DNA from 3 places in the Cellulomonas sp. ICMP 17802 genome. Region 2 is predicted to be linked to each of the others. Evidence: riboswitches for the same ligand, from Rfam matches in the RefSeq annotation. Region 2 holds a riboswitch; each other region holds the start of a gene.
What was found. A riboswitch is a leader RNA that binds a small molecule or an ion and turns the genes downstream of it on or off. The one in region 2 is predicted to bind S-adenosylmethionine.
Positions count from the first base shown of each region.

Region 1: linked by a shared signal. The riboswitch ahead of AB5970_RS03640 (NADPH-dependent FMN reductase) and the one ahead of AB5970_RS01285 (methylenetetrahydrofolate reductase) in region 2 are both predicted to bind S-adenosylmethionine.
Region 3: linked by a shared signal. The riboswitch ahead of AB5970_RS03600 (LLM class flavin-dependent oxidoreductase) and the one ahead of AB5970_RS01285 (methylenetetrahydrofolate reductase) in region 2 are both predicted to bind S-adenosylmethionine.

Region 1 is NZ_JBGFQZ010000002.1:12,016-19,594, reverse strand. Features, by position in the region: gene AB5970_RS03670 (DUF1684 domain-containing protein) at 1-31, shown strand, start outside; gene AB5970_RS03665 (hypothetical protein) at 28-846, shown strand; gene AB5970_RS03660 (Fpg/Nei family DNA glycosylase) at 856-1,785, opposite strand; gene AB5970_RS03655 (AAA family ATPase) at 1,796-3,685, opposite strand; gene AB5970_RS03650 (RNA polymerase sigma factor) at 3,852-5,033, opposite strand; gene AB5970_RS03645 (YciI family protein) at 5,071-5,457, opposite strand; SAM riboswitch class IV at 5,632-5,740, shown strand; gene AB5970_RS03640 (NADPH-dependent FMN reductase) at 5,757-6,284, shown strand; gene AB5970_RS03635 (flavin reductase family protein) at 6,281-6,826, shown strand; gene AB5970_RS03630 (LLM class flavin-dependent oxidoreductase) at 7,173-7,579, opposite strand, start outside.
Region 2 is NZ_JBGFQZ010000001.1:242,386-249,964, forward strand. Features, by position in the region: gene AB5970_RS01275 (MalY/PatB family protein) at 1-368, opposite strand, end outside; gene metE (5-methyltetrahydropteroyltriglutamate--homocysteine S-methyltransferase) at 440-2,767, opposite strand; gene AB5970_RS01285 (methylenetetrahydrofolate reductase) at 2,776-3,813, opposite strand; SAM riboswitch class I at 3,881-3,977, opposite strand; gene AB5970_RS01290 (hypothetical protein) at 4,102-4,317, opposite strand; gene AB5970_RS01295 (DNA-3-methyladenine glycosylase I) at 4,390-4,980, opposite strand; gene AB5970_RS01300 (TetR/AcrR family transcriptional regulator) at 5,051-6,217, opposite strand; gene AB5970_RS01305 (ATP-binding cassette domain-containing protein) at 6,299-7,210, shown strand; gene AB5970_RS01310 (ABC transporter permease) at 7,210-7,579, shown strand, end outside.
Region 3 is NZ_JBGFQZ010000002.1:293-7,871, forward strand. Features, by position in the region: gene AB5970_RS03575 (ABC transporter substrate-binding protein) at 1-1,027, opposite strand, end outside; gene AB5970_RS03580 (LacI family DNA-binding transcriptional regulator) at 1,117-2,112, shown strand; gene AB5970_RS03585 (phosphatase PAP2 family protein) at 2,306-3,040, opposite strand; gene AB5970_RS03590 (phosphatase PAP2 family protein) at 3,040-3,714, opposite strand; gene AB5970_RS03595 (L,D-transpeptidase) at 3,759-4,634, opposite strand; SAM riboswitch class IV at 4,776-4,892, shown strand; gene AB5970_RS03600 (LLM class flavin-dependent oxidoreductase) at 5,105-6,211, shown strand; gene AB5970_RS03605 (GNAT family N-acetyltransferase) at 6,213-6,812, shown strand; gene AB5970_RS03610 (amino acid ABC transporter permease) at 6,815-7,579, shown strand, end outside.

The sequences.
Region 1 (7,579 bases), on a different contig from region 2:
GATCCCCGTGGGCGAACGCGTGTTCCGATGAGTGCCGTCACGTCGATGTGGGCGTGGGACAACCCCGTCCCGGCCTCCGTCGACGCCCGCGGTCGCGGCTACGCGCCGGCCGAGCCCGCGGCACTGGTGGCCTTCTGCCAGGAGCGCGCCCTGCAGCGGGTGTTCCTCTCGGCCCCGTGGGCCGCCGACGAGGGGCCGGTGGGCGACTGGTTCGGCGCGGCGACCACCGCCCTCCAGGCCGCGGGCGTGGCCGTCGGTCCCCTGGGCGGCGACCCCGGCTGGCTCGGGCAGCCGTCGCTCGCGGTGACCTGGGCCCTCACGGCGCTGCGGGCCGGCCCGAGCGACAGCCTGCAGCTGGACGTCGAGCCGTGGGCCACCGCCGCCTGGGCCACCGACCGCGCCCGGGTCTGCGGGCAGTGGCTGGACCTGCTCGACGGCGTGCTCGCGGCGCTGCCGGCCGGCGTCACCCTGGGCGTCGACGCCCCGTGGTGGCTCGCCCACGAGCCGTGGGGCGACGGGACGCTGCTCGACGCGGTCCTGGCGCGTGCTGGCCGGGTGGGCGTGGTCGCGTTCAGCGACCACGCGCGCGGACCGGACGGGATCATCGCGCTGGCGGCACCCGCGGTCGTCGCGGCGTCGGCGGCCGGGCGCCCCTTCACGGTCGGGGTGGAGACGGACACCGCCCAGGTGGCCGGCGGCGCGCAGTTCACGTTCGTCGACGAGGGGCCGGCGGTCCTCGAGGCCGAGACCGAGCGGGTGCGGGACGCGTTCGCTCAGCTGGCCGGCTACGAGGGCGTCACGGTCGAGCACCACCGCGCCTGGCGCGCGCTGCTGGGCCTCGACTGACGTCCGACCTCAGACCTGGCAGCCCGGGCACCAGTAGAGCTTGCGCCCGGCCATCTCCTCGACCCCCACCGGGTCGCCGCTGACCAGGCAGGGCTCGCCGGTGCGGTGGTAGACCCAGTGGCGCAGGGCGGGGTCGGTCAGGGCGCTCTCGCGCTGGGCCGCGGACAGGTCCTCGCGGGTGATCATCACGCCCGTGCGGATGCCGTCGGCCAGCAGCACCGCCCAGTCGTCCCACAGCGCCCGGGCCACCTCCCGGGGGACCCGGCGGCCCGGCGTGTGCGGGTCCAGCCGCGCCCGGAACAGCAGCTCGGCCCGGTAGATGTTGCCGATGCCGGCGACCACCGACTGGTCCATCAGCAGCTGCCCGACCGCGACGTTCCGCGACGTGAGCCGGTCCACCATGACGCCGCCGGCGCGGTCGAGGTCGTCCGTCGAGGCCGGGTCGGGCCCCAGCCGCTCGATCGCCGCGGCCGCACCCCCGGGGTCGAGCACCTCGCACGCGGACGGGCCCCGCAGGTCGGCCACCGTCTCGGTCGACGCGAGCCGCACGCGCACCTGCCCCACCGGGTGCGGCGGGAACGACACGAGGCCGCCCTCGGCCGCAGGATCCTCGCGCTCGTCCTCCCCCATGCGCACCGCGCGCCGGAGCCGCGGCGCACCCATGCTGCCGACCGCGAACGAGCCCTCGGTCAGGGGCGTCAGCGACCCGTAGAAGTCCCACGCGCCGTACAGGCCCAGGTGCACGCGCAGCACGTCGCCGGACTCGAACGTGCAGAACAGCTGCTTGCCCACGGCGTCCGCGGACACCAGCACCTGCCCGTCGAGGCGCCCGGCACCGGCAGCGAACCGGCCCTGCGGCGAGCTCACGGCCAGCCGCCGGCCCACCAGGTCCGTGGACAGCTGGCGGGCGATGCGGTGGACGGTATGACCCTCGGGCACGCCCCGAAGGCTAGGCCACGCGCAGCCGCTCCGCCGCCGCGACCGCCGCCTGCGCCGCGGCGCCCGCAGCCACGGCCGCGCTCTTCTCGTGCTCCTCGTGCTCGAGCATCTGCTGCTGCGCGAGCGCGGCCGCCTCCAGCACGTCGGTGATCTCCGAGCCGAGCAGCTCGTGCCGCTCCAGCAGTGCGTCCCGCAGCGCCTCGACCAGGTGGCGGTGCCGGGACAGCAGCCGGCGCACGGTGCTGCGGGCCTCGTCCAGCACGGCCTCGAGCTGCGCGCGCGCCTGGGTGTCGCTGAGCACCGCGGACACCAGGTCGTGCGGCGTGGCGGCGAACGAGATGAGCGAGCCGGTCATGCCCGCGGCACCCACCATCTGCGCCGCGGTGCGGGTGGCGGACGCCAGGTCCCCGGCGGGACCGGTGCTGGTCTGGCCGAAGAAGAGCTCCTCGGCCACCCAGCCGCCCATCGCGATCTGCACCAGCGCCCGCAGGTCGTAGTGCGAGTGCGTCCAGACCTCCTCGCAGTCCGTGTGCGCGAGCAGCCCGAGGGCATCACCGCGCCGGATGATCGTCAGCACCTCGAGCGTGCGGTTGGGCGCCGCCAGCCACGCGGTGACCGCGTGCCCGGCCTCGTGCGTCGCGATCAGGACCTGCTCGGCGTGCGTGTACCGGACGGGCTGGCCGATGCCGACCATCTCGGTGATGCGCGCGTGCTCGACGTCCGCGTAGGACATGGTGAGCGAGCCGCGCCGCAGCGCGTTGACCAGCGCCTCGTCGAGCAGGTGCTCGATCATCACCGGCGTCCAGCCGTTGGTCGCGGCGGCGATGCGGTCCCGCACGACGACGTCGTCCAGCTCGACGTCGGTCGAGCGGCGGGCCAGGAAGTGGTCCACCAGCGCGCGCCGGCCGCCCGCGTCGGGGGTCGAGAACGTGAGCCGGCGGTCGAAGCGGCCCGGGCGCAGCAGCGCCGGGTCGAGGGAGTCGGCGCGGTTGGTCGCGGCGATGAGCAGGATCGGGGCCTTGCCCGGCTTGCGCTGCTTGAGCTGGCGGTGCGCCGGCAGGAACAGGTTGGCGCGGGCCAGGAACCAGTTGACGAACTTGTCCGACGGGGTGGGCTCGTCGAACGACTGCATCTGCACCAGCAACTCGTTGACCACGCCGCCGGTGCCCTCGCTGATGACGGCGTTGGTCACCGTCCGCGGCACCGGGAACGCGTCGAAGGGGCTCACGGCCGTCGCGGCCGAGGACAGGCCGCCGCGGCGGATCGCGATGGCGTCGATCTCCTCGATGAACCCGATCGCGCCGCCCTCGGTGCGGGCCGCCTTGCGCAGGGCCTTGAAGTACGCGCGGATCTTCTTCGCGGTCGCGCCGTAGTACATCGACTGGAACGACGTCGCCGACACGAAGAGGAACGGCACCCCGGCCTCCGCCGCCATCGCCTTGGCGGTCATCGTCTTGCCGGTGCCGGGCAGCCCCTCGAACAGCAGGCCGCGCCGCGGGGTGCCGCCCATCTGCTCGGCGAACTGGCGGTGCGTCTGGAACAGGTCGATCGACCGGCGCACGTCCTCCTTGACGGGGTCGATGCCGATGACGTCGTCCAGCCGGACGTCCACCTGCTCGGGCCGGTACACCACGTGCGGCGAGCGGGCCGAGCCCAGCTGGGTGGCCACCAGCAGGAGCAGCAGGGCCGCGAAGAACAGCACCGGCACGAGGATCAGCGGGTCGATCGTCGGCAGCGGGGGCACCAGCGGGCGGTTCATGAACGCGGTGATGATCACGTACGCCTGGACGGCGAACAGGACGGCCGACATCCGGTAGACGCGCCGGCGGCGGACCCGGTCACGCTCGAGCGCGATGTCGTGAGCGCCACGGCGGATGGGGGAGACGATCTCGTCGGCCACGGGCGTGCCTTTCCCTCGGCGCCTGGGATCAGACGACGCTGCGTCGCGGGAGGTGCGATCTGCTCATGGTGGGTCCGTCCGGGTGAGTCGGCAACATCGGACATATCGGACCACCCGAACGGTCCAACGCTCACCCGTTCGGGCGCGGCGCCGGGCTGCCGTCGCGTCAGGGTGCCGACCCGTGCCGCAGCCGCGCCACCTGCACCTGCAGGTACTCGCGCTCCGCCAGGCTGGTGGTCCCCCGCGACGCGCGGAGCAGCTGGTCGGCGGCCTCGGCGGGCCGGCCCGCCCGCTCCAGCAGGTGCCCGCGCACGGCGGCGAGGCGGTGGTGGCCGGCCAGCGGCTCGTCCAGCGTCGACAGGAGCGCGAGGCCGGCCTCGGGGCCGTGCACCATGGCGAGCGCGACCGCGCGGTTGAGGGTCACCATCGGGTTGCCGGTCGCGCGCTCGAGCAGCCCGTACAGCGCGAGCAGCTGGGGCCAGTCGGTCTCGTCGGCGGTGGGCGCCTCGTCGTGCACCGCCGCGATCGCGGCCTGCAGCTGGTACTCCCCGACGGCACCCCGCCCGAGGGCGTCCTCGACCAGCGCGACCCCCTCGGCGATCATCGCCCGGTCCCACAGCCCGCGGTCCTGGTCCGCCAGCGGCACCAGCTCGCCGTGCGGGCCCGTGCGCGCGGGCCGGCGCGCGTCGGTGAGCAGGACGAGCGCGAGCAGCCCGGTCACCTCGGGGTCGTCGGGGAGGCTCGCGTGCAGCGCGCGGGTCAGCCGCAGGGCCTCGCCGGCGAGGTCGGCGCGCGCCACCGCGGCACCCGTCGTGCTGGCGTAGCCCTCGTTGAACATCAGGTAGAGCACCCGGAGCACGGCGCGCAGCCGCCCGGGGTAGTCCGCCGCCGACGGCATCCGGAACGGACCGTCCAGCTCGCGCAGCGTCCGGCGCGCCCGGCTGAGGCGCTGCGCCATCGTCGCCTCGGGCACCACGAACGCCCGCGCGATCTCCGCGGTGGTCAGGCCGCCGACCGACCGCAGCGTCAGCGCCACGGCCGACGTCGGGCTGAGCGCCGGGTGGCAGCAGCCGAAGAGCAGGAGCAGCGAGTCGTCGGACTGCACGGCCTCGGCGCCCGCGTCCATCGTCGCGACGAGCTCCTCGCGGCGGCGGCGCGCGTCCTCGCTGCGGTACCGGTCCACCAGCTTGTGGTCACCCACCACCACGAGCCACGCGTGGGGGTTGGCGGGGACACCGCCGACCGGCCACTGTGTCGTGGCGGCCAGCAGGGCCTCCTGCAGGGCGTCCTCGGCATCGGCCAGGTCCCCCGACCGCCGGACCAGCACGCCGAGGACCTGCGGCGCCAGCTCGCGCAGCAGGTTCTCGACCGTCCGGTCCGCGGGGTCAGTCGACAGGAGAGGGAGCCTCCATCAGCGCGCGGACCTCGAACACCTGCTGGATCGGGACGCCGTCCGGCCCGGGTGCCGCCGACGCCCTCGCGGCGATCTCGACGGCCCGCGCCTCGTCCTGGACGTCGACCATCCAGTAGCCCGCCAGGAACTCCTTCGACTCGGGGAACGGCCCGTCGAGCACGACCGGCGCGGACACCCCGTCGCTGCGGACGAACTTGGCCGTGCCCGGCCACGCGAGCCCCTGGCCGTCGACGAGCTCGCCGCTGGCCACCAGCTCCGCGCCGAGGTCGTGCTGGAACTGGATGTGGCGCCGCACGTCCTCCGGCGCCCAGGTGTCGATCGGGGGGACGCCCTCGACGTGGTACGTCATCATCAGCATGTACTTCACGATGCGCTCCCGGTGCTCTCGTCCCTGCGGACTCTCTCACTGCTGGGTCGGAGCCGGCCGCCCGTCCTCGACACGCATCCTCCCGGGTTCTCGGCGTGTCCGTCATTCGGGATTCTCCGGCGAAGCCCTTGCCGGGCGCCGACCCGTTGCTACAACTCCGCCCTAGGTCACGAGCACCAGCGCGAAGCCCCGGCTCGCTGGTCAGCAACCCCTCCACGACGGGGTGCTCCGGGAGATGACCCGGCCGTGCCGACCGGCGCGGCAAGCGTGCAGCGAGAAGGAGCTCCACCGTGGTCCAGCAGCAAGCCCCCTCCGTCGTCGCCCTCGTGGGCAACCCTCGGCCCGAGTCGCGCACCCTCGCGGCCGCGACCCGCGTCGCCGGCCGGCTCGCCGAGGGTGAGCAGGTCGGCACCGTCGACCTGGCGACGATCGGCCACCAGCTGTTCACGGCGGACCGCTCCCTGCTCGATCCCGCGCTCGCGACGGTCTCGGCCGCCCGCCTGCTCGTCGTCGCGACCCCCGTCTACAAGGCCACCTACACCGGGCTGCTCAAGTCGTTCCTCGACCTGTACGGGCCGGACGGGCTCGCCGGGGTGGTCGCCGTCCCGCTCGTGGTCTCGGGCGGCCCGGCGCACCTGCTCGCCGGCGAGGTTCACCTGCGGCCGCTGCTGGTGGAGCTCGGGGCGACCGTGCCCACCCGCGCCCTGGCCGTCACGGAGGCCGACCTGGCCGACCTCGACGCCGCGATCGACCGCTGGCTCGAGCGCGCCGCCGCCCCGCTGCGCGCCGCCCTCGACCTCGCGGTCGTCCCGGCATGACCGCCGAGCTCCTCCGCGTGCTCGACGCCGACCTCGCGGAGCAGGACGAGCCGCAGCTGAGCCCGCAGGCCTACAAGGACGTGTTCCGCCGGCACCCGGCGGGCGTCGCCGTGGTGACCCTGCTCGACGACGAGGGCCGGCCGGTCGGGTTCACCGCCACGTCGGTCATCTCCGTGTCGGCCGAGCCGCCCCTGCTGGCGTTCTCGCTGGCGTCGACGTCGTCCTCGTGGCCGGCCCTCTCGCGGGCGCGCACGCTGGCGATCAGCTTCCTGTCGGCCGCGCAGGACGACGTGTCCGCGCGGTTCGCGACGAGCGGCATCGACCGGTTCGCCGCGGGCGGCTGGGCCGCGCTCGACACCGGCGAGCCGGTCATCGACGGCGCGGTGTCCTGGCTGCGGGGCCGTGTCGTGCAGCGCGTCCCCGTCGGCGGGTCGTACCTGATCTCGGTCCGCGCCCTGGCGCACGGCATCGCCGACGAGGCGCTGCCGCTCGTCTACCACGACCGCACCTACCACCGGATCGGCGACCACACGGCCGTCTGACCGACCCGCGACGATGCCCCGGTGGTGATCCACCGGGGCCTCGCTGCGTCCGGACGTCACGGCTGCGGCGGGCAGCGGCCGGGCCGCGGCGGCGGTCGGCATTCCGGCGTCGATGCAGGGATGAATGCACGACACGTGGTCCAGGAGCCCACGAAACTCGCATCCATCTCCGCATCGACGCGGGCGACCCCCGACGCGAACGGGGAGGCCTCACTGCCTGCGACGCGCAACGTCCGCACTCGTGCGGGCCAGGACCCACCGGAGTGCGGACACTGTGGTCGGGTGATGCGCAACGTCCGCACTCGTGGGGGTCAGGACCCGCCGGAGTGCGGACGTTGCGGGTGGGTCAGCGGGAGCCCGACGCCGCGGAGGCGCCCACCAGCTCGCCGGCGGCCGCGAGGCCCCAGGCGCGCGCGAGGAGCTCGTCCGAGCGGGCCGTGTCGGCGGGGTCGTGCGTGATGGTGGTGACCAGCAGCTCGTCGGCACCGGTCGCCCGGACCACGGCGTCGAGCCCGCGCACGACCGTCGACGGGTCGCCGACGATCCTCGTGTCGAGCCGGTCGCGCAGCAACGCGCGCTCGTCCTCGCCGCGCAGCTCCCACGGCGTCGTCGTCCCCGGCCGCGGGTACGGGATGGCGCTCGCGCCGCTGCGGATCGAGAGCACCCACTCGGCGAACGGGTCCGCCAGCTCGTCCGCCCGGGCCTGCGTGTCGGCGACGAGCACGTCGGCGGACACCACGACGTACGGCCGGT
Region 2 (7,579 bases):
ACGAACGCGCGGAACGGCGGGTAGACGGGCGGGTTGATCACGACGGCGTCGCCGGGGTCGGTGACCAGCCGCAGCGCCTCGACGAGGCCCACCATGACGTCGGACGCCAGGCGGGAGGCCCCGGCGTCCGGCTGCCAGCCCCAGCGGCGGGCGGCGAACTCGGCGAGCGCCTCGGCGAGCTCACGGCCGTGCGGGTAGCCGGTGTCGCCGGTGCGCACGGCGTCGTGCAGCGCCCTGACCACCGGCTCCGCCTGCGGCACGTCCATCTCCGCGACGAACAGGGGCAGCACGTCCGGCGGGTACGCGCGCCACTTGGCGCTGGTCCGGCGCCGGAGCTGGTCGAGGGGGACGGTGTCGAAGATCGTCACCCGCCCGACCCTAGGACGAGACAGGTCGGCCCCGGACACCGTGGAGGGTGTCCGGGGCCGACGAGCTCGAGTCAGAGGGTCGCGCGGACCTTCCGGGTCGCCTCGAGGATGTGCTCCAGCGACGGGGCGACCTCCTCGTAGCGCCGGGTCTTCAGGCCGCAGTCGGGGTTGACCCAGAGCTGGTCGACCGCGATGGCCTTGACCGCCTCGGTGAGCAGCTCCTCGACCTCGGCCTCGCTGGGCACGCGCGGGGAGTGGATGTCGTAGACGCCCGGGCCGATGCCGCGCGGGTAGCCGGCCGCCGAGATGTCGCCGAGGATCTCCATCTTCGAGCGGGCCGCCTCGATCGACGTCACGTCGGCGTCGAGGCCGTCGATCGCGCCGATGATCTCGCCGAACTCCGAGTAGCACAGGTGCGTGTGGATCTGCGTGTCGGGGCGGACGCCCGCGGTCGACAGGCGGAACGAGCGCACCGACCAGTCGAGGTAGGCCGGGTGGTCCTCGACGCGCAGGGGCAGCAGCTCGCGCAGCGCGGGCTCGTCCACCTGGATCACGGCGATGCCGGCGGCCTCGAGGTCGGCGATCTCGTCGCGCAGGGCCAGGCCCACCTGGTTGGCGGTGTCGCCCAGCGGCTGGTCGTCGCGGACGAACGACCACGCGAGGATGGTCACCGGGCCCGTGAGCATGCCCTTGACCGGCTTCTCGGTGAGCGACTGCGTGTACGACGACCACTCGACCGTGATCGGCTTGGGCCGCGAGACGTCGCCCCACAGGATCGACGGCCGCGTGCAGCGCGAGCCGTACGACTGGACCCAGCCGTTCTGCGTGACCGCGAACCCGTCGAGGTTCTCGGCGAAGTACTGGACCATGTCGTTGCGCTCGGGCTCGCCGTGCACCAGCACGTCGAAGCCGATCTTCTCCTGCAGCTCGACGACGCGGCGGATCTCCGCCTTCATCTCGTCGTCGTACTGCGCCTCCGTCAGCTCGCCCTTGCCGAACGCGGCGCGGGCCGTGCGGATCTCGGTGGTCTGCGGGAACGAGCCGATGGACGTGGTGGGCAGAGGCGGCAGGTTGAGGCGCGCGGCCTGGGCGACCTTGCGCTCCTCGAACGGGCCGCGGCTGAACGCGGACTCGTCGAGCGCGGCGACGCGGTCGCGGACCTCGGGGTTGACCACGCCGGGCGCCGTGCGGCGCGAGCTCACCGCGTCGGTCGCGGCCAGCAGCTGCTCGTGGATGGCCTCGCGGCCCTCGGTGAGGCCCTCGGCCAGGGTGACGACCTCGACGACCTTCTCGTCGGCGAACGCGAGCCAGGTCTTGAGTGTGGCGTCGAGGTTCGGCTCGTCCTCGAGCGTGTGCGGGACGTGGAACAGCGACGTCGAGGTGCCGACGGTGACCGCGGCGGCGCCGAGGCCCTCGAGCTGCTCGAGGATCGCCAGCTTGGCGTCGAGGTCGGCGCGCCAGATGTTGTGGCCGTCGATGACGCCGGCGACGAGGGTCTTGGACTCCAGGCCCGGGACCTTCTCGGCGGGCGCGTGGCCGCGGACCAGGTCGATCCCGATCGCCTCGACGTCCGTCGCGGCCAGCACCGGGAACGCCGCGCCGAGGTCGCCGTAGGGCGCCGCGACGAGGATGGCCGGGCGGTCGGTCAGGTCCGTCGCCAGCGCGCGGTACGCCTCGATGACGGCGGCGAGCAGCTGATCGGCCGGGACCGTGACCGAGTCGGAGACCAGGGCGGGCTCCTCCAGCTGGACCCACGTGGCACCGGCCGCGGCGAGGGCCGTGAGCAGCTCGGCGTAGACGGGCAGCAGGTCGGCCAGGCGGTCGATCGGCGCGAAGCCCTCGGGGGCGTCCTCGGTGGCCTTGGCCAGCGCGAGGTAGGTGACGGGGCCGACGAGCACCGGGCGGGTGAGCACGCCGTCCGCGAGGGCCTCCGCGAACTCCCGGACCGGGCGGTCGCTGGCGAACCGGAACGTGGTCTCCGGGCCGATCTCGGGCACCAGGTAGTGGTAGTTGGTGTCGAACCACTTGGTCATCTCGAGCGGCAGGTCGTCGCCGCGGCCGCGGGCCACCGTGGAGTAGCCGGCGAGGTCGAGCGAGCCGTCGGCGCCGACGAGGTCCGCGAAGCGGGCCGGCACGGCACCCACCACGGCGGTGGCGTCGAGCACCTGGTCGTAGAACGAGAAGGCGCTGGGGATGGCCGGCACGTCGGTGGCCAGGCCGAGCTCGGCCAGGCGCGTGCGGGTGCGCTTGCGCAGGTCGGCGGCGGTGGCCTCGACCTCGTCGGCCGTGGTGCGGCCGGCCCAGAACGCCTCGAGGGCCTTCTTCAGCTCGCGGCGCGGGCCGATGCGGGGGTACCCGAGCACGGAGCTCGCGGGGAACGTGGGGGTGGTGTCGCTCATGTGTCTACTCAGTCCCTCGGGGGTCGGGCGGGTGCCGTGTCCTGCGGCCAGCCGGCCAGGTCCGGAGCTGTCCGAGCTCCGCCGTCGAGGTGTGCACCCTCGAGCAGGTCAAGTGCGGCATGGTGCTGGTTGAACGTGTACAGGTGGACGCCGGGCGCCCCGCCGTCCAGGACGCCGTTGACCAGGTCGACGCTGGCCCGGATACCCCGGCGGTGGCGGTCGAGCTCGTCGTCGGCGGAGCCGAGCAGGTCCAGCAGCCGGCCCGGCACGGGGACGCCGGTGAGCTCCTGGACCCGCAGCAGGCGGGCCGGGTCCGTGGTCGGGATGATGCCCGGGATGATCGGGATGGTCACGCCGGCCTCACGGGCCTCCGCCACGATACCCAGGTAGTCGTCGGCGTCGAAGAACACCTGCGTGATCGCGAAGTCGGCGCCGGCCTGCTGCTTGGCCAGCAGCGAGGCGACGTCCTGCGCGCGGGTGCCGCCGGTGGCGTGGTTGCCGCGCGGGAACGCCGCCACGGCGACCGACAGCGGGCGCACGCGTGCCCGGACGGCCTGCGAGGGGCTGTCCGCGCACCGTTGGGCCTCGATGTCGCGCAGCAGCGCGACCAGCTCGCCCGCGGTCTGGAGCCCGTCGGGGTGGGCCTCCCAGTCCGTCTGGTCGGTGGGCGGGTCCCCCCGCAGCGCGAGGAACGAGCGCAGACCCTCGTCGAGGAACTCCCCCACGATCTCGGTGATCTCCGCGCGCGACGTGCCGACGCAGGTGAGGTGGGCGATCGGGTTGAGCGTGGTCTCGCGCAGCAGCCGGCGGACCAGCGCGCGCGTGGTGACCCGCGTCTTGCCCGACGCCCCGTAGGTCACCGAGACGAAGTCGGGGTGGACCGACTCGAGCGCCCGGATGGTGGCCCACAGGCGGGGCGCGGCGTCCGGGTTGCGCGGCGGGAAGAGCTCGAACGAGACGGTCGGACGGTCGTTCGCGGTGTGCGCGCGAGGGGCCGGCGCGGCGTGCAGGCCGGGCGTGCGAGGCTCCACGGCGGCCGCGCTCACGACGCGACCAGCGAGGTGGTCGCCACCGGGGCGGTGGGGGGACACGTGGTCTGCGGGGACATTGCTCACTCCATCGTCCCTGGCGGAAGCACCCACACCCTCGGCGGGGAGGGGGGTTGCTGCGGCGTCGTCGAGCCAGGTCTCTCGGCCGCTCTGGATGGTAGGCGCGATGGTAGACCGCCGATCACATGCTGGGCAACAGTGCTCGACCCGTGAGACGACGATGTCCGACGGTTGTGCGGCACCACCGCGCGTCCAGGACGTGCGGCAGAGCGGGTGGCCGGAGCGTCAGTGCGGGCGGCGGGGGGCGAGGTTGCCGGTCTGCATGCGGCTGCGCTGCGACGGCACGTCGAACCACGAGGTGGGGGAGCCGGCGGGGACGGACAGGAGCCCGTCCTGGACCGCCGCGAGGACCCCGGCGTCCGGGGCGACGTTGTCCGTCAGCGCCTCGGCCGCCGCGCGCACGGCGTCACGCCGGGCGTCGGGGTCGGGCATCTCCGTCATGGGCGGCACTGTAGTCCGCGCCCATCCCGGTGCCGAGACCCCCGCGCGAGCGTCACCCGCCAGGAGTAGTCGTCACTCCGGAGGGTGAGCCACGGCGGCCGACGGGCAGGTGGCCAGGTGGTCGTCCACGACGCCGCAGGCCTGCATGGCCGCGTACGCGGTGACCGGTCCGACGAACCGGAAGCCGAGCGACTTGAGCTCGCGGGCGAGCGCGCGCGACTCGTCCGTCTGCGCGGGGACGCCCGCCCAGGTCAGGGGCCGGACGTACCCGGTTCGGTCGGGCGCGTGCGACCACAGCACCCCGTCCAGCGTGCGCCCGGCGGCGTGCAGCTCGCGGAGCGCGCGCCCGTTGGCGATGGTCGCCTCGATCTTCGCGCGGTTGCGCACGATGCCGGCGTCCGCCATGAGCCGGGCCACGTCGTCGTCGCCGAACTCCGCGACCACCTCCGGGTCGAAGTCGGCGAACGCCGCCCGGAAGGCGGGCCGCTTGCGGAGCACGGTGATCCAGGCGAGGCCGGACTGGAACCCCTCGAGCGCGAACCGCTCGAACAGGGCGTGCTCGCCGTGGACCGGCACGCCCCACTCCTCGTCGTGGTACTGCTCGTACAGAGGGTTGCCGTCGCCGAAGCAGCGGCCCGTGCGCACGTCGTCCGTCGTGGTCATGCGGTGAGTCTGCCCGCCGCCGCCGACACCACCGCCGCCGGCGTGTGGACGCGTCGGGGCTGTGGGCGGCTCACACGGCCTGCCCGGCGAGCGCCACGAGGCGCTCGATGCCGTCGAGGATCAGGACGGTCCCGAAGTCGAGCCCCTCGCGGTCCTCGTCCCGGTCGTCCGGGCCGAAGGAGAACGCCCCCGCGGCCGAGGCCCGCAGCAGGGCGGGGTGCGCGGACGGCGACGCGAGGACGTCGATGAGCGCGCCGAGGTCCGGGGCCTCGTCGACACCGCCCGCCGTCCCCACGGCCGAGGTCCGCGCGCTGCCCGTGAGCTCCTCGGTGACCCGGAGCTGGTCCAGCGCGTGCGTCGCCAGCAGGCCGATCGCGCCCACCTTCTGCCGCTCGGACAGCGGGGTCTCGTCGAGCGCGGCGAGCATCGCCTCCATCCACGCGAGCCGGCCCGGGCCCACGGCGTGCAGCACGGTCGTGGTCCGCGCGAGCCACGGGTGCGCCCGCAGGACCGGCTGCTGGATGGCGAGGATCAGCTCGAGCCGCTCGCGCCAGCCGCCCACCTCGGGCCCGAGCACCGGCGGCCGCCCGCCCGCGCGGTCGGACATGAGGCTCAGCACCTCGTCCTTCGACGACACGTACCGGTAGAGCGACATCGTCGTGAAGCCGAGCGACTCGGCCAGGCGCGCCATGGAGACGGCGTCGAGACCCTCGGCGTCGGCCAGCGCGATGCCCGCGTCGGCGATCTGCTCGAGCGTCAGGCTCGGGCGCGGGCCGGGCCTCCCCTCCGCCGGGGTGCGCCAGAGGACGGCGATGCCGGGGGGCAGCTCGACCGACGCGCTCTCGGAGCCCGCCACCCGCACGGCCTGCCGACGCGCCTTCTCGGCCTCGCGCGCGGCCTGCTGCTGGGCCAGCGCCGCCGCGCGCTGCGCCTTCTCGGCCTCGCGCAGCTGGCGGGCCGCCTCCTTGACCGCCTGCTGCGCCTCCCGCTCGCGCTCGGTGCGCCGCCGCTCCGCCTCCTTGGCCAGGTCCTGCTCGGCCCGCAGGCGGTCCCGCTCGAGCCGCTCGGCGTCCTTGCGCAGCCGCTCGGCCTCCTTCTGCGCGGAGCGCTCGGCGTCGCGGTCGATCTTCTCGAGCTCGCGGCGCAGCCGGTCGGCCTCCTTGGCCTGCGCCCGCTCGGCCCTCTCCCGGTCGCGGCGCAGCGCCTCGGCCTCTCGCGTGCCCTCGTCGTCGTCCACGACACCTCCTTGACGGTCGATCCTACAAGTGTGTATGAAGTACACACACAGTTTACGACATACACAGAAGGCGAGACCGCGATGACTGCTCCTGTCGTCGTCGCCCGAGGGCTGCGCAAGTCCTACGGCGACCTGACCGTGCTCGACGGCGTCGACCTCGAGGTCGCGCGGGGGGAGGTGCTCGCCCTCCTGGGACCCAACGGCGCGGGCAAGACCACGACCGTCCGCATCCTGTCGACGCTCCTGCGGCCCGACGGCGGCACGGCGCACGTGGCCGGCAAGGACGTCGTCCGGCAGGCGGCCGAGGTCCGGGCCGCGATCAGCCTGACCGGGCAGTTCGCGGCCGTGGACGACCTGCTGACGGGCGTGGAGAACATGCACCTCATGGCGAGGCTGGCGCACCTGGGCCGCGCCGAGGTCCGCACGCGCAGCGCCGAGCTGCTCGAGCTCTTCGACCTGACGGACGCCGGGCGGCGCGTGGTCAAGACCTACTCCGGCGGCATGCGGCGCCGCCTCGACCTGGCGGTGAGCCTGCTCGCGCGGCCGCAGGTGGTGTTCCTCGACGAGCCGACCACGGGGCTCGACCCGCGCAGCCGCAACGACCTCTGGGACGTCATCCGGGACGTCGTCGCGCAGGGCACCACGGTCCTGCTGACCACGCAGTACCTGGAGGAGGCCGACCAGCTGGCCGACCGCATCGCGGTGATCGACCACGGGCACGTCATCGCGGACGGCACGGCGCGCGAGCTCAAGCGGGCCGTCGGGTCGGCGCACGTCGAGCTCCGCCTCGCGGACGGGGGCGAGGAGCGCATCCTCACCGACGGCTCCGTGCCGGACGTGCGCCGGATCCTGGCCGACGTCGAGCGCCGCGGCGTCACCGTCGACACCTGGGAGGTCCGCTCCCCCACGCTCGACGACGTCTTCCTCACCCTCACGGGCCGGCCCTCCGAGCCCGAGTCCGCACCCGCCCTCGTCGCCTCCCGGGAGTACTGATGACCACGCTCACCACGACCGCCCCGCCGTCGCTCGGCTGGGGCTCGCACGACACGGCCGCCCTGATCGGCCGCTGCCTGCGGCGGTCTCTGCGACAGATGGACACCGTGCTGATGGCGGTGATCCTGCCGCTGGCCCTGCTGCTCATGTTCGTCTACGTGTTCGGCGGCGCGATCGAGACGGGTGGCGAGTACGTCAACTGGGTGGTGCCCGGGATCATCCTGCTCACCGCGGGCTACGGGTCCGCCAACACCGCCGTCGAGGTGGCCAGCGACATGACGGGCGGCATCATCGACCGGTTCCGGTCCCTGCCCATCCGCCCGACGGGGGTGCTCACCGGGCACGTGGTCGCCAGCATGGCGCGCAACG
Region 3 (7,579 bases), on a different contig from region 2:
ACGTGACCGTGATGTCGGCCGAGAGCTTCTGGAACGCCTCGACGCCCTGCGCGCTGACCAGGAACTCGAGGAACGTCTTGGCCTGCTCGATCTTGTCCGACTGGGCGTTGATGGCGTAGCCGGGGCTCGCCGCACCAGCGAGGTAGGGGTCGCCGTCGGGCGCGGCCGGGATCGGGGCGATGGCGAACTTCATGTCCGGCGCCGCCTCCTTGAGCGGCGTGACGTTCCACGGGCCGGACGTGATCATCGCGACGCGGCCGTTGGCGAACTCGTCGAACACCTGGTCGCCGGTCAGGCCGACCGTGTTCGGGTCGCCCAGCCCCTCGGCGTAGAGGCGGTTGAACTGGGTGAGCGGCTCGGTCCACTCGTCCTTGAACGTCGACGTGCCGTCGAAGATGGCCTTGTCCATGCCGAAGCCCTCGGCCGCGTTCTTGGCGCCGACGAACGACGACACGATGGTCGGCATCTGCGAGAGGTCCTCGAGGTACGGGGTGATGCCCGCGTCCTTGAGCTGCTGGCAGAGGTCCAGGAACTCGTCCCACGTGGTCGGGACGCCGTCGGCGCCCACCTGGGCCAGGAGCTCCTCGTTGTACATGATCCCGGCGCCCCAGGTGGACGTCGAGGCGCCGTACACCGCGTCGCCCGAGCTGTAGGTCTTCTGGTTGAACTCCGGGATGGTGGACATCCACGGCTCGCCGGACAGGTCGACCACGTGCTTGCCCTCGATGAGGTTGGTCTTGTTCTCCGCCGCGATGACGAAGACGTCCGGTGCGGTGTTGGACAGCACGCGCGTCTGCAGGGCCTGGATGTACTCGGCGACCGGCGGCGCGTAGGAGACCTTGACCTTGATGTCGGGGTGCTCCTTCTCGAACTCCGCCACGACGGGGGCCATCACCTCCTCGCCGCTCCAGGACAGGAACGTGAGGGCATCGCTGTCGCCGCCGGACCCGCCGCTGCAGGCGGTCGCGGTCAGGGCGAGGGTCGCGACGGCCGTCAGGGCCGCGGCGATCCGGGAGCGTCGCTTCATCGGGAGGTCTCCTCGATCGGTGGGGTGAGTCGGGTGGTGCCTGGCACACCGCGGGCGTCGCGGGGCACCAAGATGGGGGGGTGGTCACCATGGACGACGTCGCCAAGGCCGCAGGCGTGTCCAAGATCACCGTGTCGAACGTGGTCAACGGCAGGAACCGGGTGGGGGCGCCGACGCGGCTGCGCGTGCTGCAGGCGATCGACGAGCTGGGCTACGAGGTCAACCTCGCGGCGCGCTACCTGCGCGTGGGCCGCACCGGCGCCATCGGGCTGCTGGTGCCCGAGCTCGAGCGGCCGTACTTCGGCCAGCTCGCGCGCCGCCTGGCCGACCGGGTGGAGAGCCACGGCATGCACCTCGCCGTGGAGCGCACCGGCGCCCTGCGCGAGCGGCAGCTCAGCTCGGTGGCCAAGGAGCGCGTGCAGCTCTACGACGGCGTGGTGCTCAGCGTGACCGGCCTGACCCCGGACGACCTGCGCCGCATCGAGCTCGGCCGGCCCGCGCTGCTGATCGGCGAGCGCGACGTCCCGGCGACCTTCGACCACGTGCTGATGGACAACGTCGGCGGCGCCAGGCTCGCGGTCGGGCACCTGCTCGCGAGCGGCGCGCGGCACGTCGCCATGGTGGGCGGGACGCTGGGCCGCGCCGAGCGCGACGTCGTGACCCTGCGCACCGAGGGCTGGCGCACGGCGCACGAGGACGCCGGCGTCGCGGCCGACCCCGCCCTCGTGGTCGAGCTGGACGAGCTCGACATGGGCGCCGCCCGCGACGCGGTGCAGCGGCTGCTGACCGAGCGGCCCGAGGTCGACGGCATCCTGGCCATCACGGACGTGGTCGGCTTCGGGGTGCTCCGCGGCCTGGCGGACGTGGGCCGGTCGGTGCCGGGCGACGTGCAGGTGGTCGGCTTCGACAACGTCGACGAGGGCGAGTTCTCCGTGCCCCGGCTCTCGTCCGTCGAGCCCGACAACGACGCGATGGCCGACGCGATCGTCGAGCTCCTGCTGCGCCGCATCGGCTCCCCGGACCCCGTGGAGCCGCAGGTCGTCATGCCCGTGCCGCGCCTGGTGCTGCGCGAGAGCACGCGCTGAGATCGGTCGTCGCCCCATCGCGCACCTCCGCCCGGCTCGTCGTCGAACCCTGATGGTGTATCGATACATCACCCGGTAGGCAACGATTAAGCACAGGTCGGGACGGATCGGTCAAGACCTCGAGATCACGGTTTGTTAACGCTCACATCGCGCCGCCCGAGGGCTGGGCCGGCCACGCGCGGTGCCGGGCGGATCAGTGCTGGTCGACGCGGGCGCGCTCGGCCCCCGTGCCGACGCCGGCCCCGGAGACGTCCCGGCGCAGGTAGTTCCAGGCGAGGAACGCGCAGACCAGCCCGTTGAGGGCGCCCATCGTCACGTCCGTCGGGCTGTGCATGCCGCGGTAGAGGCGGGCGGTGCCCACCGAGATCGGGACGAGCAGGCAGAGCACCGTGACCACGCCGCGCGCGACCGGGTTGCCGATCCGCTGCGCCACCATCGCGAGCGTGACGTAGAACGCGGTCGACGCACCGGTGTGCCCGCTCGGGTACGCGGAGGTGGGCGGCGAGTCGTCGAGGTGCTCGACGTCGGGGCGCTCGCGGCCCACCACGAGCGCGGCCGTCATGAAGACCAGGGCCTGCACCGCGATGGCCTGCGCCGGCACGATCGCGAGCCACCACTGCTTGGTGCGCCACCAGAACAGCGCCACGAACAGCACGCACGCGCCGATGATGAACTCGGTGGTGCCGATCCCCGACAGGACGGCCGTCACCGAGTTCAGCGCGGGCGTGCGCACCGACACGAACCACCGGTTGACCGCGCCCTCGCTCGGCAGCCCGCCCAGCGGGCCCGTGATGAGGAACCCGACGCCGACGACGACCACCCAGAGGCCGACCACCGGCAGCAGCACGCGGACGGCGAAGTCCCGCCACGCCTCCTTGCCGGTGGGGGCGGACGTGTCGAGCTCGTAGCGGTGCAGGAAGGTGTGCATCACGTCTCCGGGGCGGGGGCCGTCGCGGACCAGCCGCTGTAGCCGAGGTAGGACGCGCCCGCGAGGGCCGTCCCGAGGGCGAACCCTGCGACGACGTCGGAGGGGTAGTGCACGCCGAGCAGCACGCGGTCGAGGCCGGTGAGCAGGACGGTCGTGGCCGCGACGGCCGGGACGACGACCCGGCCGCGGCGGCCCAGCAGCGGCCAGACCAGCAGGGTGAGCGTGAGGGCCACCGCGGCGATGTTCGTCGCGTGCCCGGACGGGAAGCTGGAGCCGGGCGCGTGCTCCAGGGCGTCGTCGACCACGGGTCGCGCCCGCTGCACGAGCCCCTTCGCCCCGAGCTGCACGGCCCAGGCGGCCATGATCGTGAGGAACGCCCACAGCGCCCGGGTGGTCAGGCCGTGGCGTCGCCACACCCAGACGCAGACGAGCGTCGCGGCGAGGTTGACCCACTTCGCCTGGAAGGCCTGCTGCCAGACGATCAGCGCCTGCTCGAGGCCGGGGTGCGCCCGCGTGAAGTCCGTGGCCGCCTGGATCGCCTGCCGGTCGAGCCGCAGGACGTCCTCCACCTGCGCGCGCACGACGTAGGCGAGAACGGCGACGGGGACGGTGAACGCGAGCCCGAACGCCGCGGCGCGCAGCAGCGCACGGCGGCGGAGCGGGAGCGGTCGCATCCCCGGAGGCTAGGGGCGTCGGCGGTCGCGCGCGCGTCGAGCGGTCAGCCGACCGTCGTGACGACGGTCCCGGCGGGCGCCTGCCAGAGGAGGTCGAGGACGTCGTCGGCCACCCGCACGCACCCGTTCGACACCTCACCCCTGCCCCGCAGCGTCGTGGTGTGGATCGCCGTGGCGGACGTGTGGGTCACCTTGTCGTAGTCGTCCATCGTCTCGCTCTGGGTCGAGAGCAGCAGCACGCGCGGCGTCGTGGTGCCGGGCTCCAGCCAGTGCGTGCCGACGAGGAACGCGGGGACGTGCGGGGTCGGCTTGTCGGGGCTGCCGGTCGCCGTGGTGGGGAACACCCGCGTCGCCGTGCCGTCGTCGACCGTGATGGTCTGCGCCGCCGTGTCCACCTGGACGGTCCAGCTGGTGCCGGCGGCCTCGGTGTCGGCGGAGTCGATCCAGGCGCTGCGGCCGTTGACCTGCGCCGGGTCCTGGCTGGGCAGCGCCCCGCGGGTGGCGAGCATGACCCGAAGCCAGCGCCCGTGCCGGTCGATCACCGGCAGCGTGGTGCGGACCTCGAGCGTGAGGACGGGGACGACGGCGACGGCGGCCCCGGCGGGGGCCACGCGCGCGGCGGTGTCGCGCACCACGACGGCGGTCTGCCACCGGCCCAGTGCCGGGTCGTCGCTCGCGCGCGGGCCGAGCCCGTCCGTGCCGGGCAGGCCGGGGACGACGTGCAGCGGATCGGTCACCGGCAGCGCGGCGAGGTCCGCCGGCGGCGGCGCGGGGACGGCCGGCGGGGCGGCCTTCGCCACCGGGACGGGGGGTGCCACGACGACGGGGGCGGCCGGCGCCCCGGCCGGCGCGGGTGCGCACGCCCCGGTCACGACCAGGACCGCGGCCGCGAGGAGGGCCGTCAGCGTCGTTCGTGCCACCGTGCCCCCTCTCGTCCCGAGAGGTCATCGTGCGCCGCGGCACGTGATCCGGCAAAGCGCCCGCGTGTCGGGACACAGGTCTCACGATGTGGTCGGGTGTTTGACGCCTCCGCGGCGCCGATCTAAATTCCCTACCAATAAGGTCAAGATTTCCAGTGCGAAGCCCCGGCTAGCTGGATGGCAACCCTCCGCATGGCGGGGTGCCCCGGGTGAGGACCTGGTCGCGGTGGCTCCAGCCGCCGTCGACAACATGCGAGCCCCGACGACCGTCGGGACGAAGGGACGGACCATGGACGCGACCGGGGTCTCCACCCGCTCGATGCTGACGCGTTCCTGTCCGGCCCTCTGTCGCCGCTGACCGGCTGACCCACCCCTCCGCACGCCCCGCGACCGGGGCGCGCGACGCGTACCCCGAAGCGCTCGGCGCTCGGTGAGGCGCGCCCAGAACCTGCACCCGGAACGGAACACCCATGTCTCGGCACGCCCATCTCGGCATCGACCTCAGCGACACCGGCGCCCACGCCGCCGCGTGGCGCGACCACGGCTCGCGGGGCCAGCGCCTGTTCGACGCGGCCCGCCTGCTCGAGCTCGTCACCGTCGCCCAGCGCGGCGCGCTCGACTTCGTGGTGTTCGACGACGACTTCGCGCTGCACCCGAGCCGCAGCACCACGCTGCAGGGCCGGCTCGACGCGGCCCTTGTCGCCGCGCGCCTGGCACCCCGCACCACCGGCATCGGCCTGGTGTCCACGGTCGGCACGACGCACACGGCGGCGGCCCACGTGGCCAAGGCCGTCGCGACCATCGACCACGCGAGCCACGGGCGCGCCGGCTGGCAGGTGGGCTGGGACACCCGGATCGACGACGTGCCGACCGCGGGTCCGCGCTCGTCCGCGGTGCAGTCCGCGGCTGTCGCGGCCGCCGCCGAGGCGGCCGGCGTCGTCGGCCGGCACTGGGACCGGTGGGACGAGAGCGCCGAGGCGCCGTCGGCACGCCGCCGGTTCGTCGCGCACGACGGCGTGCACTTCGCCGCCGCGCCCCCGACCGCGGCACCCCGTCCTCCGCAGGGACGCCCGCCGGTCGTGGTGCGGGCGGACAGCCCCGCGGCCACCGAGCTGGCCGGCCGGCACGCGGACGTGGTGCGGGTGCGCGTCACGGGTCCCGACGAGGCGGCGCAGGCCCGCGCCCGGGTGCGTGCGGCGGTCGCCGCGGCCGGTCGTGACCCGCGCGACGTGCGCGTGCTGGTCGACACCCACCTCGTCGTCGGCCCGGACCGGGCGAGCGCGCAGGCCCGGCACGAGATGCTGGCCGAGCTCGAGGGCGTCGACGCCGGCACGCTGTCGTTCGTCGGCACCACCGCGGGCTTCGCGGAGCTGGTCTCCACGTGGGTGGACGACGAGATCGCCGACGGCTTCGTGGTCCGCCCGTCGTCCGTGCACACCGACCTGCCTGCGCTCGTCGACGGCGTCGTCCCGCTGCTGCGTGCGGCGGACCGGTTCCGCCTCGGGTACCCGGGCGCCACGCTGCGCGACACGCTCGGCCTCCCGCTCGCCGCCGCCCGCTACGCCGCGACGGCCTGACATGACGACCACCACCACGCTCACGGTCCGCTCCTTCGGCCTGCTCGACGACGCCGTGCGGCCGATGCTGGACGAGCTCGCGCACGAGTACCTGACCCGGTACGGCGACGACTTCACCGCCGACGACCTGCGCCAGGAGCTCGAGCGGTACCCGGCCCCGCAGTTCGCGGCGCCCGACGGCGACCTGATCCTGCTGCTCGACGACGGCGTGGCCGTCGCGGGCGGCGCGTTCCGGCTGCGCGCCGAGCCCGAGCTGGGGGACGCCGCGCTGCTCACCCGGCCGGGCACGCGCGACGCCGACGGGCTGCCGACGGTCCGGACCGCCGAGTACAAGCGCATCTGGACGAGCTCCGCGCACCGCCGCCGCGGGCTGGCCCGCCGGGTGCTGGTCGAGCTCGAGGCCCGGGCCGTCGCGGCCGGCTACCAGCGGCTGTACCTGACCACGGGTCCGCGGCAGCCCGAGGCCGCCGCGCTGTACCTGGCGACGGGGTTCACGCCGCTGTTCGACGTCGCCGCGGACCCCGTCGGGCCGCTGGCGTTCGAGAAGTGGCTCTGTACGGACGCGCCCCCGTCCCGTCCGTCTCCCACCCCCTCGGAGTGACCGTGTCCACCGCCTTCCTCCACCAGGACGAGTCCCTGGTCCTGTCCCCACCGCCCGTCCTCCCCCGCGCCGACGAGCCGCGGGTCGTCGCGGCCCGCCACCCCGGCCGCTGGGTCGCCACCGCCGTCGTCGCGGTGCTGCTCGCGATGGTCGTCAGCTCGCTGGTGACCAACCCGCGCTGGGAGTGGTCCGTCGTCTGGCAGTACCTGACCTGGCCGTCCGTCCTCGACGGGCTCTGGGGCACGCTGCGGCTCACGTTCGCGTCGGCGGTGCTCGGCTTCGGGCTCGGGGCCGTGCTCGCGCTCATGCGGCTGTCGCGCTCGCCGCTGCTGCGGTCGGTGTCGTGGGCCTACATCTGGGTGTTCCGGTCCGTGCCCCTGATCCTGCAGCTGCTGCTCTGGTACAACCTCGCGTACCTCTACCCGACCCTCACGCTCGGTGTCCCGTTCGGGCCGTCGTTCGTCGGCTTCGACACGCTCGACGTGATCGACAAGTTCGGCGCCGCGGTGCTCGGGCTGGGGCTGTCGCAGGCCGCGTACGCCGCCGAGATCGTCCGCGGCGGCATCCTCGGCGTCGACCAGGGCCAGCACGAGGCGGCCGCCGCGCTCGGGCTCCCGCGGTCCCGTCAGCAGCGTCGGATCATCCTGCCGCAGGCCATGCGCACCATCGTGCCGACGGCCGTGAACGAGATCATCGGCCTGGTCAAGGGCACGTCCGTGGTCTACGTCCTGGCCTACGGCGAGCTGTTCTACATCGTCGGCGTCATC